3 regions of the Rhizobium sp. 10N414 genome follow, and region 1 is predicted to be linked to each of the others. Evidence: riboswitches for the same ligand, from Rfam matches in the RefSeq annotation. Region 1 holds a riboswitch; each other region holds the start of a gene.
What was found. Region 1 has a riboswitch for thiamine pyrophosphate ahead of thiM (hydroxyethylthiazole kinase). Riboswitches for the same ligand answer to the same signal wherever they lie in the genome.

Region 1 (5,232 bases):
GGCCATTGGACTGTGCCTGTGGCCCGTTTCGCCGGAATGGAGACGTCAACCGCCGTCAGGTAGGGCTTCGGGCTGCGTTCGCCGGTGAAGAGTGTCGCCGGGTCGCCGGAAGGTTCGCGCGTGGTTGCGACCAGCATGCTGACCTTTGAGGTATTCTGCGTTGCCGCTGATAGCGCAACAGGGGCCATGACGCCGCTTGGATGACCGCAGCTGGCAAGAACTGCCGCGACGAGCAAAGGTGCAAGTGTCCGAACAGTACGGGCAGCAATCACGTTCCGGTTCCCTCATTGAAACGCAAGCACCTTACGGTGGCCGGGCCTTGGTGACGTACTCTCACAGAAACGACGCGGATGTTACGTGCAATTCGCGCCCATGCCCTAGGGCAGGACGAACGATCTACGACAAGCTCAATTCGGGGTCTGGAGCCGTCTATCCATCTCGAACTACGCCTTCGGCTTCCGCAGCTTCACTGCCACACAATGCTTGTTTCCGGCATCCCAAACGCTGTCGGTCCTGCAGACCGGCTGCTTGGGCGAGCAGGACTTTCCCGCCAACGTGGATTTCAAGCTGCGAGTGCACAGGCACCTCCCTTTTTCCCAACCCCAGTTTTCGGGACAACTGACGCAGCGCTTTGTCTTCGGGTCAACGAACCGGCCGGCCCCACAGGAACAGGTCGAGCGCTTGGCATCCCACGACGCCCCCGCGGCGCACGCGACGCAAGTTTTCCTTCTCGAATCCCAGTTTTTCCCATCTGGACAAGTTCCACTCGAATTGACCGCATTGCCGGGAGCCTGCGCCGAAGGGAGCTTTTGTGGCTCGATCGCCTGCTGGCCTGGACAAGTGAGCTTCTGATCGCACTGCAGGGAGCAGCCGACAACCCCGCGAGACCGGTTGACCGGCGTGTCTGGATATTCAAAGGGACAGGGCATCTGCTGCGCGCCTGCTGTCCATCCGAACAGCAAGACCAAAGCGAAGAGAAGAAGACGACATCCCAACATTTCAGAACACTAGGCCCCGGCATATGATCTGTCCAGCTTGTCACAGGCGCGACCCTGGACCTGCGCACGGGAGTTCGCATGACCAGCAGCTGGGAGCGGATCCAATGGCCCGGCGTATCGATCGGATCTCATTTCCGTGCCGGAGCCGGAGCCCGATGACGTCGAGGTCGACGCCGCGCGCCTCCTCCAGGGCGTTTCCCGGCATCGCCGGGTTCACCTGGCGATATATCCATTTTTTGGATGACAGGCGCGTTCTTCTCTGCGAGAAGAAGGCAATGAGAGACAGGGGCGCCCTCGAAGATGGGCTGAGAAGTACCCTTTGAACCTGAACCGGATAATGCCGGCGGAGGGAGTCGCTCGGGACGTTTCGCCTCCTGCGTCAGTCCCCGCGCCTTTCTCCCCATCGAAAGGCGCACCATGCAAGATCAGACCTTACCGGGAATACTGCTGAGCGAGTTGCGCGCGCAACCGCCGCTCGTGCACTGCATCACCAACTTCGTTGCCATGAACATCGCAGCCAATGTGCTTCTGGCCGCCGGCGCGTCTCCCGCCATGGTGCATGCGGAAGAAGAGGCTGGCGAGTTTGCGGCGATCGCAGGCGCACTGACAATCAACATCGGCACACTGTCGCCATCCTGGTTGCGCGGCATGGAGGCGGCAGCCCTCGCCGCCAGCCAGTCCGGCAAGCCATGGGTCCTCGATCCGGTCGCCCATTATGCCACCGGCTTCCGCCGGGCAGCCGTTGATCGGCTGCTGGAGCTCGGTCCGACGGTCATTCGCGGCAACGCCTCCGAGATCATCGCCCTTGCCGGTGGCGAAAGCCGGGGCCAGGGGGTGGACAGTCGTGACGGGGTCGAACAGGCCGAGGAATCCGCCCGGCTGCTTGCCAGGACACACGGTGCAACGGTCGCGGTAACCGGCGTCGTCGATTTCGTCACCGACGGTGAACGAGCTGCCTGGATTGAAGGCGGGTCGGCCTTGATGCCTAAGGTGACCGCGCTCGGTTGCGCACTGACCTGCCTCGTCGGAGCATTCACGGCGATCCGCCCTGCCGCACCGTTCGAGGCAACGGTTGCAGCGCTTACGACCTTTGCTGTTGCCGGCGAGATGGCAGCCAGCAGGGCAGAAGGCCCGGGTTCGTTTTCTCCGGCGTTTCTCGATGCGCTTGCAGCGCTTGACGCCCCGCTCCTCGATCGCCATGCGAGGGTGCGTTCCGCATGAGGACCATCGACCTTTCCCTTTATCTTGTCCTCGATCCCGGTCTTTGTGCCGGCTTCGGCATGGTGGAGACCGCGCGGGCGGCTGTTGCTGGCGGAGCGACGGTTGTCCAGCTGCGCGACAAGCAAGCCGATACAGCCCTGATGATCGAAACAGGTCGGGCGCTCAAGGTGGCTTTGTCTGGCACCGGTGCCTTGCTCATCGTCAACGATGACGTGGAGGCTGCCGTCGCAATTGGTGCTGACGGTCTGCACATCGGGCAAGAGGACATGGATGCGCCAACTGCCCGCGCGCGGATTGGAGACGATATGATCCTTGGCCTCTCCGTTGAGACCGAGGCGCTGGCCGCGGGGGTCGATGCGGCAATCGTCGACTACGCGGGTATCGGCCCGGTCTTTGCGACATCAACGAAGGCGGATCACAAGGAGCCGACCGGTTTCGCTGGCCTTGCTCGCCTCGTGCGCGTCTGCCCCGTTCCCGCAGTCGCAATCGGCGGGCTGAAGGCGGCTCATGTCGGGGATGTCTTTGCTGCTGGGGCTGACGGTCTTGCCGTCGTCTCTGCGATATGCGGCACGCGTGACCCTGAGGCGGCGGCTCGCGAGATCGCGGAAAACATCAGAAAGGTTCACCGATGATCCGAAACGTTCTCTCCATTGCCGGATCCGATCCTTCTGGCGGCGCCGGAATCCAGGCGGACCTGAAGGCCTTCTCTGCCCGCGGTGTCTACGGCATGGCGGTGCTGACCGCGCTGACGGCGCAAAACACACAGGGCGTTTGCGGGGTCCATCTGGTTCCGGCTGCCTTCGTCGCCGACCAGATCAAGGCAGTGTTTGCCGATGTCCGTGTTGATGCAATCAAGATCGGCATGATTGCCAATGCCGAAATCGCCAACGCTGTCGCCGATGCGATCGAACCCCACAAGGGCATTCCGGTCGTTCTTGATCCTGTCATGGTCGCCAAGGGCGGGGCTAGCCTCCTCGATCGGTCTGCGGTCGACGTCCTCACCCGGCGGCTGCTGCCGCTTGCGACGCTGCTTACTCCCAATCTTCCGGAAGCGGCAGCACTCCTGCATGGACCGACGGCCGATACCCGCGCGGACATGGCTGAGCAGGCGCAAAGCCTGCGTGCTCTTGGCCCGGAGGCGGTGCTGGTCAAGGGCGGTCATCTGCCAAGCCAGGAGAGCCCTGATGTCCTGGCGACAGCCACGGGGGTGAGCTGGTTCGAGGCGCTCCGGGTACCGACTTCGAACACGCATGGCACCGGCTGCACGCTATCGAGCGCGCTTGCCGCCGAGCTCGCGAAGGGGGCGACGCTGCCCGAGGCAGTGGCGGATGCGAAAAGCTACCTCGCCCATGCCGTCGCGCAGGCGGATACGCTTTCTGTCGGTTCCGGGCACGGGCCGGTTCAGCATTTTCATGAGCTTTGGAAGTTGAAAGAAGGACATTCGAGATGAGTTTGGCGATCAGCGAACAGACCGTCATCATCACCGGGGCCGGGCGTGGCCTGGGCGCCGCCATCGCTGCTGCCTTTGCCCGCCAAGGCGCGAAGGTCGCAATCAACTACCGCAACAGCCGCATCGAGGCCGAGGCGCTTGCCGCGTCGTTGGGTGATCGTGCCCGAGCCTTCCAGGCGGATGTCCGCGACAGCGAGGCCGTCAAGCGCATGGTGGCCGAGGTCAAGGATACACTCGGTGCGCCGACGACAGTCGTGCACAATGCCCTGACCGACTTCAGCTTCAACGGAGACGCCCGATCGAAGCTCGACCAATTGACCTGGGGTGAAATGACATCACAGCTCGATACGGCCGTGAAGGGGGCGCTGAACCTGATCCAGGCCGCCCGCCCGGACATGGCCACTGCCGGTTTTGGGCGGATCATCACGATCGGCACCAATCTCTTCCAGAACCCGGTGGTGCCCTACCATGACTACACGGCTGCCAAGGGTGCGCTTCTGTCCTTGACCCGCACGGCGGCCGCAGAGCTGGGCCCATCAGGCATTACCGTCAACATGGTCTCGGGCGGCTTGCTGCGCGCCACTGAAGCGAGCAGCGCCACACCGGATGCGGTCTTCGATCTGATTGCGGCAAGCACGCCCCTCCGGCAAGTGACGACGCCAGAGGAAATGGCCGACGCGGTCCTGTTTTTCGCAAGCCCCTGGGCACGCGCCGTTACCGGGCAGAACCTCATCGTCGACGGCGGACTCGTCTTCGGCTGAGGCAAAGCCACCTCAGGACTTGACCGCACCCGCGGTCAAGCCGGCGATGATGTGCTTCTGCGCCAGGAAGAAGACGATGATCGTTGGCATGATTGTCAGCGTGATGAAAGCGAGCACCAGCTGCCAGGCAGTGCCGAACTCGCCGCGATAAACCATGATGCCGAGCGGCCAGGGATACATCGTCTCCGAATTCAGCATGATCAGCGGCAGGATGTAGCTGTTCCAGCTGCCGACAAAGGAGATGATGCTGACCGTTGCAATGATCGGCCGCGAGAGCGGCAGCGAGATGTGCCAGAAAAACCGGATGTAGCCGCAGCCGTCGACGATGGCAGCCTGGAACAATTCTTCCGGGAGGTTGCGAAAATAATTCCTGAACAAGAGAATGCTCATGCCGAGGCCAAAGGCGACCTGCGGCAGGACAACACCCCAGTAGGAATTCAACAGGCCCAGGTCCCGGATCCGGATGAACAAGGGAAGGATGGCGGTCGCGGCCGGAAACATCAGGCCGATCAGGAAGTAGTTGAGCAGGAAGCCGGCACCGAAGAACTTTACATGCGCGAAGGTGAAGGCAGCCATGGCGGAAACCGAAACCGTCAGGCAGACAGTCAAGGTGGCGATGATCAGCGAATTCATCATCTGTCGCCAGTAGCGGTCTCCGAAGAGAATGTCGGTATAGTTCTCCGGATGCCATGCGGCAGGTAGCCCGAAGGGGTTCGTTCTGAGGTCGCCGAGGTCCTTGAAGCCGCCAAGTGCCGTCGTCATCAGGGGAACCAGCACGATCGCCGCGATGAGCGTCAGCGAA
Region 2 (5,232 bases), on a different contig from region 1:
CGACGTCACCATTCAGGCTCAGATCGTCGATCTGGTGAAGGATCTGCGCGCCAAGCTCGGCATGTCGGTTGTCTGGATTACCCACGACCTGGCGCTGATTGCCGGTCTCGTCGATCGTGTCGCCGTGCTTTATGCCGGAACCGTCGTCGAGGATGCACCGGTTGACGAGCTTTATGCCCGCCCCAGCCACCCCTATACGCGCGGTCTGCTCGCCTCGATCCCGAAGCTCTCGGATGCGCCGGCAAGCCGGCTTTCGTCCATCGGCGGGACGCCACCGGAGCCGGGCCGCCGCCCCAAGGGCTGCCCCTTTGCCCCACGCTGTCCGCTGGCGGAAGCCGTCTGCCACGAGCGCGTGCCGAAACTCGAACCGCTATCAGGCGCCGGAAACCACCGCACAGCCTGCTTCGTCGTCCAGAAAATGCAGGAGGCTGCGTGATGGGTGCACAGCCGCTGCTCAAGGTCGAAAACCTCGTCAAGCATTTCCACGTCAAGCTCGGCGCCTTCGGCGAGCGCTCGGCGACCGTCTATGCGCTCGACAACGTCAACCTCGACATCATGGAAGGCGAAACCCTCTCGCTTGTCGGCGAATCCGGCTGCGGCAAGTCGACGACCGGCTTCACTATCCTCAACCTCTACAAGGCGACATCAGGCAAGGTCGTCTACAAGGGCCAGGATCTCGCGACCCTTGATGAAAAACAGATGCGGCCCTTCCGCCGCGACCTGCAGATCGTCTTTCAGGATCCTTATTCGACGCTCAACCCGCGCATGACGATCGGTGAGGCAGTCGGCGAACCGATCCTCTTCCACAAGCTCTGCACCAAAGCGGAGCTCAAGGACAAGATCGCCACCCTGCTGACCGACGTCGGCCTGCCGACGCGCTTTGCGCAGCGCTATCCGCATGAGCTGTCCGGCGGCCAGCGACAGCGCGTCGTCATCGCTCGCGCACTTGCCTGCCAGCCTAAATTCATCGTCTGCGACGAAGCGATCTCGGCGCTCGACGTCTCGATACAGGCGCAGATTATTAATCTCCTGCTCGATCTGCAGGAGAAGTATGGCCTGACTTACCTCTTCATCGCCCACGACCTGGCTGTTGTCCGACATATCAGTACCCGCGTCGGCGTCATGTATCTCGGCCGCCTGGCGGAACTTGCGACGCGCGAGGAGCTGTTCGAGAACCCGCTGCACCCTTACACCAAGGCACTGCTGTCAGCCGTTCCGGAAACCGATCCGGAGCTGGAGCGCACGCGCAAGCGCCAGATCCTGCAGGGCGACGTGCCGAGCCCGCTCAACCCACCGAGCGGCTGCCGCTTCCACTCGCGCTGCCCGATCGCCATGGACGTGTGCAGCAAGGTCGTGCCGGAATGGAAAGAAGCCAAGCCTGGCCATCTCGTCGCCTGCCACGCTGTCAACTCAGGACAGACTGAATGACGCTGAAGGTCGCGATCATCGCTGACGATTTGACCGGCGCGCTCGACACGGGAACCCCCTTTGTCGACGCCGGACTTTCCGTCGCTGTCGCGATCGACGTCGGGGCCATATCGGAAACGCTTGCGACCGGTAGCGAGGTCGTGGTGGTCAACACGGCTTCGAGAGCTCTCCCGGAGGAGGAAGCGGCAGGAAGGGTCAGCGCTGCGGCGAAGGCCCTTCTTGCCGCCTCGCCTCAAATCGTTCTGAAAAAGATCGACTCCCGGCTTAAGGGGAACGTTGCAGCGGAAAGCGCAGCTTTGGCTGCCTCCTTCGGTCACGAGGCAATCGTGGTGGCACCAGCCATTCCCGATCAAGAGCGTTTGACCCGCAACGGTCACGTCGTCGGTCGTGGTGTCGATCGGCCGCTGCCGATTGCCGAGCTTTTTGACGCAAGTGACACCGAGGTGCTGGTCCGCGATGCCGAAACGGACGGCGATCTCGACCAAGTGGTTGAGGCACACGACTGGACGAACGCCCTTGCCGTCGGCGCCCGCGGTATCGGAGCCGCACTTGCCCGCAAGATCGGGCAGCCGAACAGGACAAGCAAAGCGTTTGCCGCATCGAGCCGGACCGTCTTCGCCTTCGGCTCCCGCGACCCGATCACAACAGCACAAATGGCCAGGCTGGAAGGCACCGAATGCCTCGCCGCAACCATTGATGCCCCCATGGGAGCAGTGCCTCCCGAAGCGCGATTTGGCTTGCCGATTCTCCTTCGCTGCACCGGCGAAATCACCAGCGAGGCTGCGACAGTTGCCGACCGCTTCGCGAAAGGCGTAAAATCGGCCATAGAGATGACGCGCCCGGACATGCTGATGGTCGGCGGGGGCGATACGGCGCTCGCGGTTTTCCGCGCGCTCGGCATTCGGGTCCTGAGGCCGCAGGGCGAAATCGAGGCGGGTATTCCGTGGTTCGACGTCGTAACGGCAGACGGCCTGCTTTTCCGTTGCGCGGTGAAGTCCGGGGGCTTCGGTAATTCTGATAGTTTGGTAAGACTGATTGCACAGAATCAGGCGGCATAGGACATGCCGACGGGGAGAGTGAAGGTGGACGAAGGTAGCGGTGTATCGGCGAAAGCCCAGACGGCCTCGGCGGCCAAGCCGGAGCGCGGCAAGGCTGTCAAGCTGGTCGATCGCGTCTTCGACCAATTGCAGGAGCGTATCCGCTCGGGAAACTATCCGCCGGATTCGCGGCTTCCCGGTGAGCATGAGCTTGCATCGATGCTCGGCGTCTCGCGTCCGATCGTGCGCGACGCCTTGGCGCGGTTGCGCGATCAAGGTATCGTCTATGCCCGTCAGGGAGCCGGCACCTTCGTCAGCGCCCACGGTTCGCCGACGACGCAGCTCTCCTATTCTCCGGTGAAGACGATCGCCGACATCCAGCGCTGCTACGAGTTTCGCCTGACGATCGAGCCTGCCGCCGCCTACTTTGCTGCCAAGCGCCGTGACGAGGCGGCGATCCAGAAGATCGCGGCAGCACTCGCCGATCTGCGCGAGGCGACCAGTCACCAGCTTCATCGCACCGACGCCGACTTCACCTTCCATCGGGCCGTCACCGAAGCCGCCAACAACCACTACTACACGGCCTCGATCGACGCCCTGAAGGCTCACATCGCTGTCGGCATGCACCTTCACGGCCTATCGCTCCTTGGTCCGCGTCAGGGCCTCGAGCAGGTCTACGAGGAGCACAACAAGATCTACCTCGCCATCGTCGAAGGACGTGCGGAAGACGCGCGGGCTTTGATGAAGGCGCATCTTGAGGGTTCGCAGAGCCGCCTCTTCGAGGGCCGCGTTCTGGACCTTTCCATGTAGTTACGGCAGTCGGCTTGACAGCTTTGCTGCTCTGGCTCTAACCTTTTCGCATTCACCAGGGGGGTCCCGGCAAGGGGCTGAGATACTGCTATCGTGCGCAGTGACCCGTTGAACCTGATCCAGTTCATACTGGCGTAGGGACGGTGCAAGCGCTCGAAGGCATTGGATTCACGCGCGGAATCCGTGCCGGCGTCTTTTCATCATTCCGGCTGAGGACTGGGTCTCCAAACTTGAAACTTGGAGCCTCAAACCATGAATATTGCCGCAAAGACCATCACCCCGACCGTCACAACAGGGCCCCTACCGGCCTCTCGGAAAATCTACATCCCTGGGGACATTCACCCCGATGTCCGCGTGCCGATGCGCGAAATCAGCGTCCACCCGACATCGGGCGAGCCACCGGTCACGGTCTATGATTCCTCCGGCATCTATACGGTCGAAGGCGCTGACATCAGCATCGAGCAGGGGCTTCCGGAACTGCGCCGCAGCTGGGTACTCGCGCGCGGCGACGTCGAAGCCTATCGGGGTCGCCAGATGCGCCCCGAGGATAACGGCTTTGCCAGCGGCGAGCGGCTGACGCCGGAATTTCCCGCCAAGCGCCAACCGCTCCGCGCCAGGGACGGCAAGGCCGTGACCCAGCTCGCCTATGCGCGCGCCGGTATCATCACGCCCGAGATGGAGTTCATCGCCATCCGCGAAAATCTCGGCCGCAAGGCTAAGGCCGAGGCAATTGTGCGCGACGGTGAGAGCTTCGGCGCCCATATTCCCGATCACGTCACCCCGGAATTCGTCCGACAGGAAGTCGCCGCCGGCCGCGCCATCATCCCCGCCAACATCAACCACCCGGAAGCCGAGCCGATGATCATCGGCCGGAACTTCCTGGTGAAGATCAACGCCAATATCGGCAACTCCGCCGTCACCTCCTCGATGGCCGAAGAGGTCGAGAAAATGGTCTGGGCCGCGCGCTGGGGCGCCGACACCGTGATGGATCTCTCCACCGGCCGCAACATCCACAACATCCGCGAATGGATCATCCGCAACTCGCCGCTGCCGATCGGCACCGTGCCGCTCTATCAGGCGCTGGAGAAGGTCGAGGGTATCGCCGAGAACCTGACCTGGGAGGTCTATCGCGATACACTCATCGAGCAGGCGGAGCAGGGCGTCGACTATTTCACGATCCATGCCGGCGTGCGGCTTCACTACATCCCACTTACGGTCAACCGCGTCACCGGCATCGTTTCACGCGGCGGCTCTATCATGGCCAAGTGGTGTCTTCATCACCATCGCGAAAGCTTCCTTTACGAGCATTTCGAGGAGATCTGCGACATCTGCCGCGCCTATGACGTCTCCTTCTCGCTCGGCGACGGCCTGCGTCCGGGTTCGATTGCCGACGCCAACGACGCCGCACAATTCGCCGAGCTGGAGACCCTCGGCGAACTGACGAAGATCGCCTGGGCCAAGGACTGCCAAGTCATGATCGAGGGCCCAGGCCATGTCCCGATGCACAAGATCAAGGAAAACATGGACAAGCAGCTCGCCGTCTGCGGCGAGGCGCCTTTCTACACGCTGGGACCACTGACGACAGATATCGCCCCGGGCTATGACCACATCACTTCGGGCATCGGTGCTGCGATGATTGGCTGGTTCGGTACGGCGATGCTTTGCTACGTCACCCCGAAGGAGCATCTGGGTCTCCCCGACCGCAACGACGTGAAGACCGGCGTCATCACCTACAAGATCGCCGCCCACGCTGCCGATCTCGCCAAGGGTCACCCGGCAGCTCAATCTCGCGATGATGCGCTGTCGCGCGCCCGCTTCGAATTCCGATGGGAGGATCAATTCAACCTGTCGCTCGATCCGGAGACGGCCCGCAGCTTCCACGACGAGACGCTGCCGAAGGAAGCGCACAAGGTGGCGCACTTCTGCTCCATGTGTGGCCCGAAGTTCTGCTCGATGC
Region 3 (5,232 bases), on a different contig from region 1:
GACGACGGTATTGCCGGTTTCACTATGCATGTCGAGCAGCAGCGCCGCCATTCCGTTTCGCAAACCGGGGTCAAGCGCCGCGAAGGGCTCGTCCAGCAGCAGCACCGGCCGGTTGCGAACAAGCGCGCGTGCAAAGGCTACCCGCTGCCGTTCCCCGCCGGAGAGCGTCCCTGGCATCCGCCGTTCGAAACCGGCGAGTCCCACCTTTTCAAGAGAAGACGAGATGGTTGCGCAATTTGCGGTCGTGAGTTTCAACGACGGGTTAATGCCAAGGCCGATGTTGGTAAAGATATCGAGGTGCGCGAACAGATTGTTATCCTGGAAGACCAGGGAGACCGGCCGCTGCGCCGGGTAAACCTCGGTCACATCTTTTCCGGCGATCAGGATCCGCCCCTTGAGAGCCGTGTCGAAGCCGGCAAGCAGATTGAGGAAGGTTGACTTGCCGGCCCCGGACGCCCCCGTCACGGCAATTACGGCACCGGTGGGAAGCCGGCAATCAAACTGAAAATTCTGATTGCCGAGCTGAAGACCGACCCGCTGCATCTCGATCGCGAACTTAGGATCAACCATGGACGGCAACCTCTCGGCGCACGGGGCCCATCGTACCGGCAATCGTGAGCAGCAGGCAGGCGACGCCAAGGATCAGCGCCAGCCCATCCGCATCGTTCGTCCGATAGCTGCCCATACGGCTATAGACGAGCCATGGCAGGGTGACGAAGCCGTCCGAACCGAACAGCGCAACCGCGCCCAGATCGCCGAGCGACAGCGCCATCGCGAACGAAAATGCCGTAAGCATCGGCTTGAACAGGGCTGGCGTGTCGATGAGGCGCAGCCGCGCCCAACCTGTGACACCGAGACTCGCCGCAAGCTTCTGCGTCCGATGCTCGTGGACGATGAAAGCCGGCTCAAGGACACGCATCACAAAGGGCAGCGACATCAACGCGTTGATGGCGACAATCAGCAGCGGAGCGACAGCACTCACGTCACTGACATTTCTCAAGGCAAGGAACCAACCGGTCGCAAGGACGATTGGCGGCACGAGCAACACCAGCGACGACGCGCCGCCCATGGCGGCAAAAAGAAGCCTCCTGCCGAAGGTCCCTGAACCCCGGAGAAGCGCCGCGCGGCGCGCGCTCACCAACGTCATCGAAATCAGCAAAGCGAGAGCCGCCGCGGAGATCGAGATAGCCAGGCTGGTCGCAGCCGATTGCCAGAAGATGGGCTCGCGCAAGAGCTTCATCAGATCGGACCGCAGGCCGGCCAGGACCACAGACATTAAAGGGAGCGCTAGAAACAGCGTGGCAAGCAGCAGGACGCCACCATCCGCAAGCCGCGCGCCCGGTAGTCGCCCATCCGGACGCCCGACAGGCTTGCCAACTGTCATCCCTTCGTCCTCGGGAGCGGGGAGAAGCGACAGGGCTCCGAGGATCATTGATGTAAGTACGATCTGAAGCAGGGAAAGCGTAACGGCCCGGCCAGGGTCGAAATCGAAGCGCAGGGACTGATAGATGGCAACCTCGACCGTCGTTGCCGCAGGGCCACCACCCAACATCAGCACAAGCGTGAAGCTCGTGGCGCACAGCATGAAAATCAGGCCGGCGATACCGGGGACGACCGAGCGCAGGACCGGCCATTCGATGAAGCGAAAAGTCGAGCCGGAGCGCATGCCCAAGCCACTCGCCATCAGCCAATATTCCGATGGCACACGGTCCAGTGCGGCCAGCATCAGGCGGGCCGCCAGTGGCATGTTGAAGAAGACATGCGCCAGCAGGATCCCCGAGAGCCCGTATATGCTGACCGGTTCCGCCAGGCCGAACTTAAGCAGCGCCGAGTTCATGATGCCCTGCCGCCCCCAGATACCGATCAATCCGAGCGCCCCAATCAGAACCGGAAGCCCCATCGGCACGGCCATCAGCCTGATAATCCAGATACGGCCGGGGAAATGCCGTTGACGCGCCAGGGCTTGCGCGACCGGAATGGCAAAAACGATGGAGAGCGCGGTGGAGAGCACGGCCTGCAACAGCGTGAAACGCAATATCCGCAGGATGTACGGTTCAAACACGGTCGCAAGAATCGACGAACCGCCGCTCGAGAGAAGCAAAGCAAGGACCGCAAGGCCGACGAAAGCGATAATGCCGGCGAGGCTCGCGGCCCCGCCCAGCATCGCCCGTCGCATCTCTGCCTTGGTCAAAAGCATCAGTTCATGCTCATGGCAGCCAGCCACTCGTCGATCCAGGCTTTGCGATTCTCGGCAACTTCGTCAGAGCTCATCAGAAAGGTCTTTGATGGCTTCACGAGCTTGCCGAACGCATCCGGCAGCGGTTGCGATGTCGCGGAAACCGGCATCATCCAGTTGTTGGTCGGAATGGTGTCCTGGAAGCCCGGCGTCACCATGAATTTCAGGAAATCGCGCGCAAGTTCCTTGTCAGGCGCATTCTTCAGCAGTCCGGCCACTTCGATCTGTATGTAATGGCCCTCTGAAAATGCAGCGGCCTGGTAGCGGTCCGTATTCTCCGCGACCATGTGATAGGCAGGCGATGTCGTGTAGGAAAGCACCATCGGTACTTCCCCCTTGGTGAACAGCCCATAGGCCTCTGACCAACCGGGCGTTACCGTCAAAACCCGCTTCTTGAGTTTTGCCCAGGCCTCCGGCGCCTTGTCGCCGTAGACGGATTTTACCCACAACAGGAGACCGAGCCCGGGCGTCGAGGTGCGCGGGTCCTCGATGACGATCTTCTGCGAAGGGTCGCCTTCGACTAGGTCCTTCATGCTTTGCGGCGGGTTCTTGATCGTCTGGGTATCGTAGATGACGGCGAAGTGGCCATAGTCGTACGGCACGAATACATCGTCCTTGTAGTCGCCCGGCACCTTGAGCCCGCCGACATCGATACCGCTCGCATCGAACAGGCCGGTCGCCTTCGCTTCCGTGGTCAGGTTCGTATCCAAGCCAAGCACGATATCTGCCTTCGTGCCGGCGCCTTCGAGCTTAAGACGCGACAACAGTGCCACGCCATCCGCCACGCTGACGAAATTGACATTGCAGCCGCAGGTCTTCTCGAACGCTTCCTTGACCTTCGGCCCCGGACCCCATTCGGATATGAAGCTTTCATAAGTGTAGACGGTAAGCGTCTTGTCTGCCGCCTGCGCGCCGGCGCCGGTCAGGGTTGCAGTCGCGATGAAGATCGTGGCAAGCAACGAACGGCTCGGGAATTTGAATTTGAACATGGCACCTCTCCTCTGGTTTGCTTGAAGGGGAAAAGGGCGGTGCCAGATGTCACGCGTCTAATCCCTCCGCCGGTGTTAGCCGGATCAGGTTCCGCGGGTTGGCTTTCAGCCTCTCAGCCGCGTGCCTGATGGCACGGGCACCCCGTTAGAGCGCTTGAGATGTATCGCCACGCTAGGCGTCTTGCAAGGGGCGGCCCTTGGGCCGCCATTGGCATTTACTCGGCGGCTTCGGCACTTGCCGCCGGTCGCACCTCTACCACGCGTGGCAACTGCGTGGGTTTCAGCATCAAGGCAGCACAAAGGCCGATGAGAGCGATCGCGCACGAAGCGATGAAAAGCGGCGTGAACGCATTGGCATAGACGTCGGCGACGGCCTGCCGCACCTGCTCCGGCAACGCCGCGAGCATCTTTGGCGTCAGCTGCTCGATATCGGTCACGCCGGGAATGGAGAGTCCGGTCTTACCGAGCTGCGAGCCGATGATCGCACCATAAATGGAGATGGCAATCGATGCACCGCCCATGCGTGACAGCGTCACTGATCCCGTTGCGGCGCCGACGTCGCGCGCCGGAGCGGCATTCTGGACGCCGATGACCGGGACCTGCTGTGCTAGGCCGACGCCGAAGCCGTGGAGAGCCATCACCGCCCCGATCACCATGACCGGTGTTCCGACATGAACCTGAGTGAGCAGCACAAACGCGATGGCACTGCAGGTCAGGCTTGCGATCGCGAACGGCTTGTAGCGCCCGGTGATGGAGATGATGCGGCCCGCAGAGAGCGACCCGCAGACGATGCCGCCGGTCAGAAGAATGAAGAAGGCCCCGGCCGCGGACGGCGAAAGGCCGGTCGTCGTCTGCAGGAACAATGCGAAATAATTGACCATGCCGATGCCGATCGCGCCACTCATGATTGACATGATGAGCAGCAGGCTGAATGTCGAATTGCGAAACAGCGACAGGGGAACGATCGGCTCCGCGGCGCGACACTCGACGAAGATCCAACCGATCGCCGCCGCTACACCGAGCGCCATGATCGCCAGGCTTTGAGGAGCGACAAGCGAGCCGAAAACCTGAGAGCCATCGGCGGCGAGAACGATGCTTGCCGTCGTCAAGGCGAGCAGCAGGGCGCCGGCGTAATCGATCTTCGGACGGCGGTTGGGCTTCCGGTAGGGCAGCATCAAAGCCAGACCGACAAGGACGACGAAACCGATCGGAACATTGACGAGGAAGATCGAGCGCCAGCCGAAAAGATCGCTCATTGCCCCGCCAAGGACGGGTCCGATAGCGCCCGAGGCCATCAGAACGAGGCTGGAATAGCTCTGGTACCGCGCCCGTTCGCGCGGCTCGAAGAGGTCCGCGTTGACGGCGAAGATCGAGACCATGATCCCGCCTCCGCCAAGTCCCTGCAGCACGCGGGCCGCAATCAGCGTGTTCATGGATACCGCCAGTCCGCAGACGGCGGAACCGACCGTGAAGATCATGATCGCGGCCATCATTACATACTTGCGGCCGAAGAGATCACCGAGCTTGCCATAGAGCGGCATCACCGCGCTCACGGCGAGAAGATAGGCGGAGCCGACCCAGCTGAACCGCTCGAGGTGGCCGAACTCGCCGACGATCGTCGGCAAAGCCGTTGCGACGATCTGGTTGTCGAGTGTCGCCATGAACATGGCCGCCATCAGGAAAAGGAAGAGGATGAACCGCCGGCGGTGATCCGTCACAAGCGGCGCCGCGGCAATTTGAGTATCCATGAAGCGTCGTTCCATATTGGGGAGTGGCTTATTTATGTGCTGTTAGCATATATTTGTCAATGTCACTTGATTGACAATGGCATATTTTCAATTGACGCCTGAGATGCTATGTTTCCGCAATGAACGAGAGCTTGACGAATCTGACCGATACTGACGCCGAGACGCACGAGCCGGACATCCTGCGCATTGGGCAAAGCATGACCCGTATGCGTCTCATGACCGGGCGGAGACTGATCGGTCGGCTCGCGATCCAAAGTGT

Region 2: it holds a riboswitch for thiamine pyrophosphate, as region 1 does, so the genes downstream of both, thiC (phosphomethylpyrimidine synthase ThiC) here and thiM (hydroxyethylthiazole kinase) in region 1, are expected to answer to the same signal.
Region 3: it holds a riboswitch for thiamine pyrophosphate, as region 1 does, so the genes downstream of both, thiB (thiamine ABC transporter substrate binding subunit) here and thiM (hydroxyethylthiazole kinase) in region 1, are expected to answer to the same signal.

What each region holds. Positions count from the first base shown of each region.
Region 1 covers NZ_JBFTIN010000027.1:77,618-82,849, reverse strand. The annotation lists partial or broken gene AC1DE4_RS21975 (alpha/beta hydrolase) at 1-188, opposite strand, end outside; TPP riboswitch at 1,273-1,367, shown strand; gene thiM (hydroxyethylthiazole kinase) at 1,416-2,219, shown strand; gene thiE (thiamine phosphate synthase) at 2,216-2,851, shown strand; gene thiD (bifunctional hydroxymethylpyrimidine kinase/phosphomethylpyrimidine kinase) at 2,848-3,669, shown strand; gene AC1DE4_RS21955 (3-oxoacyl-ACP reductase) at 3,666-4,430, shown strand; gene AC1DE4_RS21950 (carbohydrate ABC transporter permease) at 4,443-5,232, opposite strand, start outside.
Region 2 covers NZ_JBFTIN010000010.1:83,888-89,119, forward strand. The annotation lists gene AC1DE4_RS12060 (ABC transporter ATP-binding protein) at 1-436, shown strand, start outside; gene AC1DE4_RS12065 (ABC transporter ATP-binding protein) at 436-1,428, shown strand; gene AC1DE4_RS12070 (four-carbon acid sugar kinase family protein) at 1,425-2,486, shown strand; gene AC1DE4_RS12075 (FadR/GntR family transcriptional regulator) at 2,505-3,275, shown strand; TPP riboswitch at 3,323-3,434, shown strand; gene thiC (phosphomethylpyrimidine synthase ThiC) at 3,528-5,232, shown strand, end outside.
Region 3 covers NZ_JBFTIN010000010.1:120,740-125,971, forward strand. The annotation lists gene AC1DE4_RS12230 (thiamine ABC transporter ATP-binding protein) at 1-570, opposite strand, end outside; gene thiP (thiamine/thiamine pyrophosphate ABC transporter permease ThiP) at 563-2,197, opposite strand; gene thiB (thiamine ABC transporter substrate binding subunit) at 2,197-3,225, opposite strand; TPP riboswitch at 3,270-3,380, opposite strand; gene AC1DE4_RS12245 (MDR family MFS transporter) at 3,441-4,973, opposite strand; gene AC1DE4_RS12250 (MarR family winged helix-turn-helix transcriptional regulator) at 5,093-5,232, shown strand, end outside.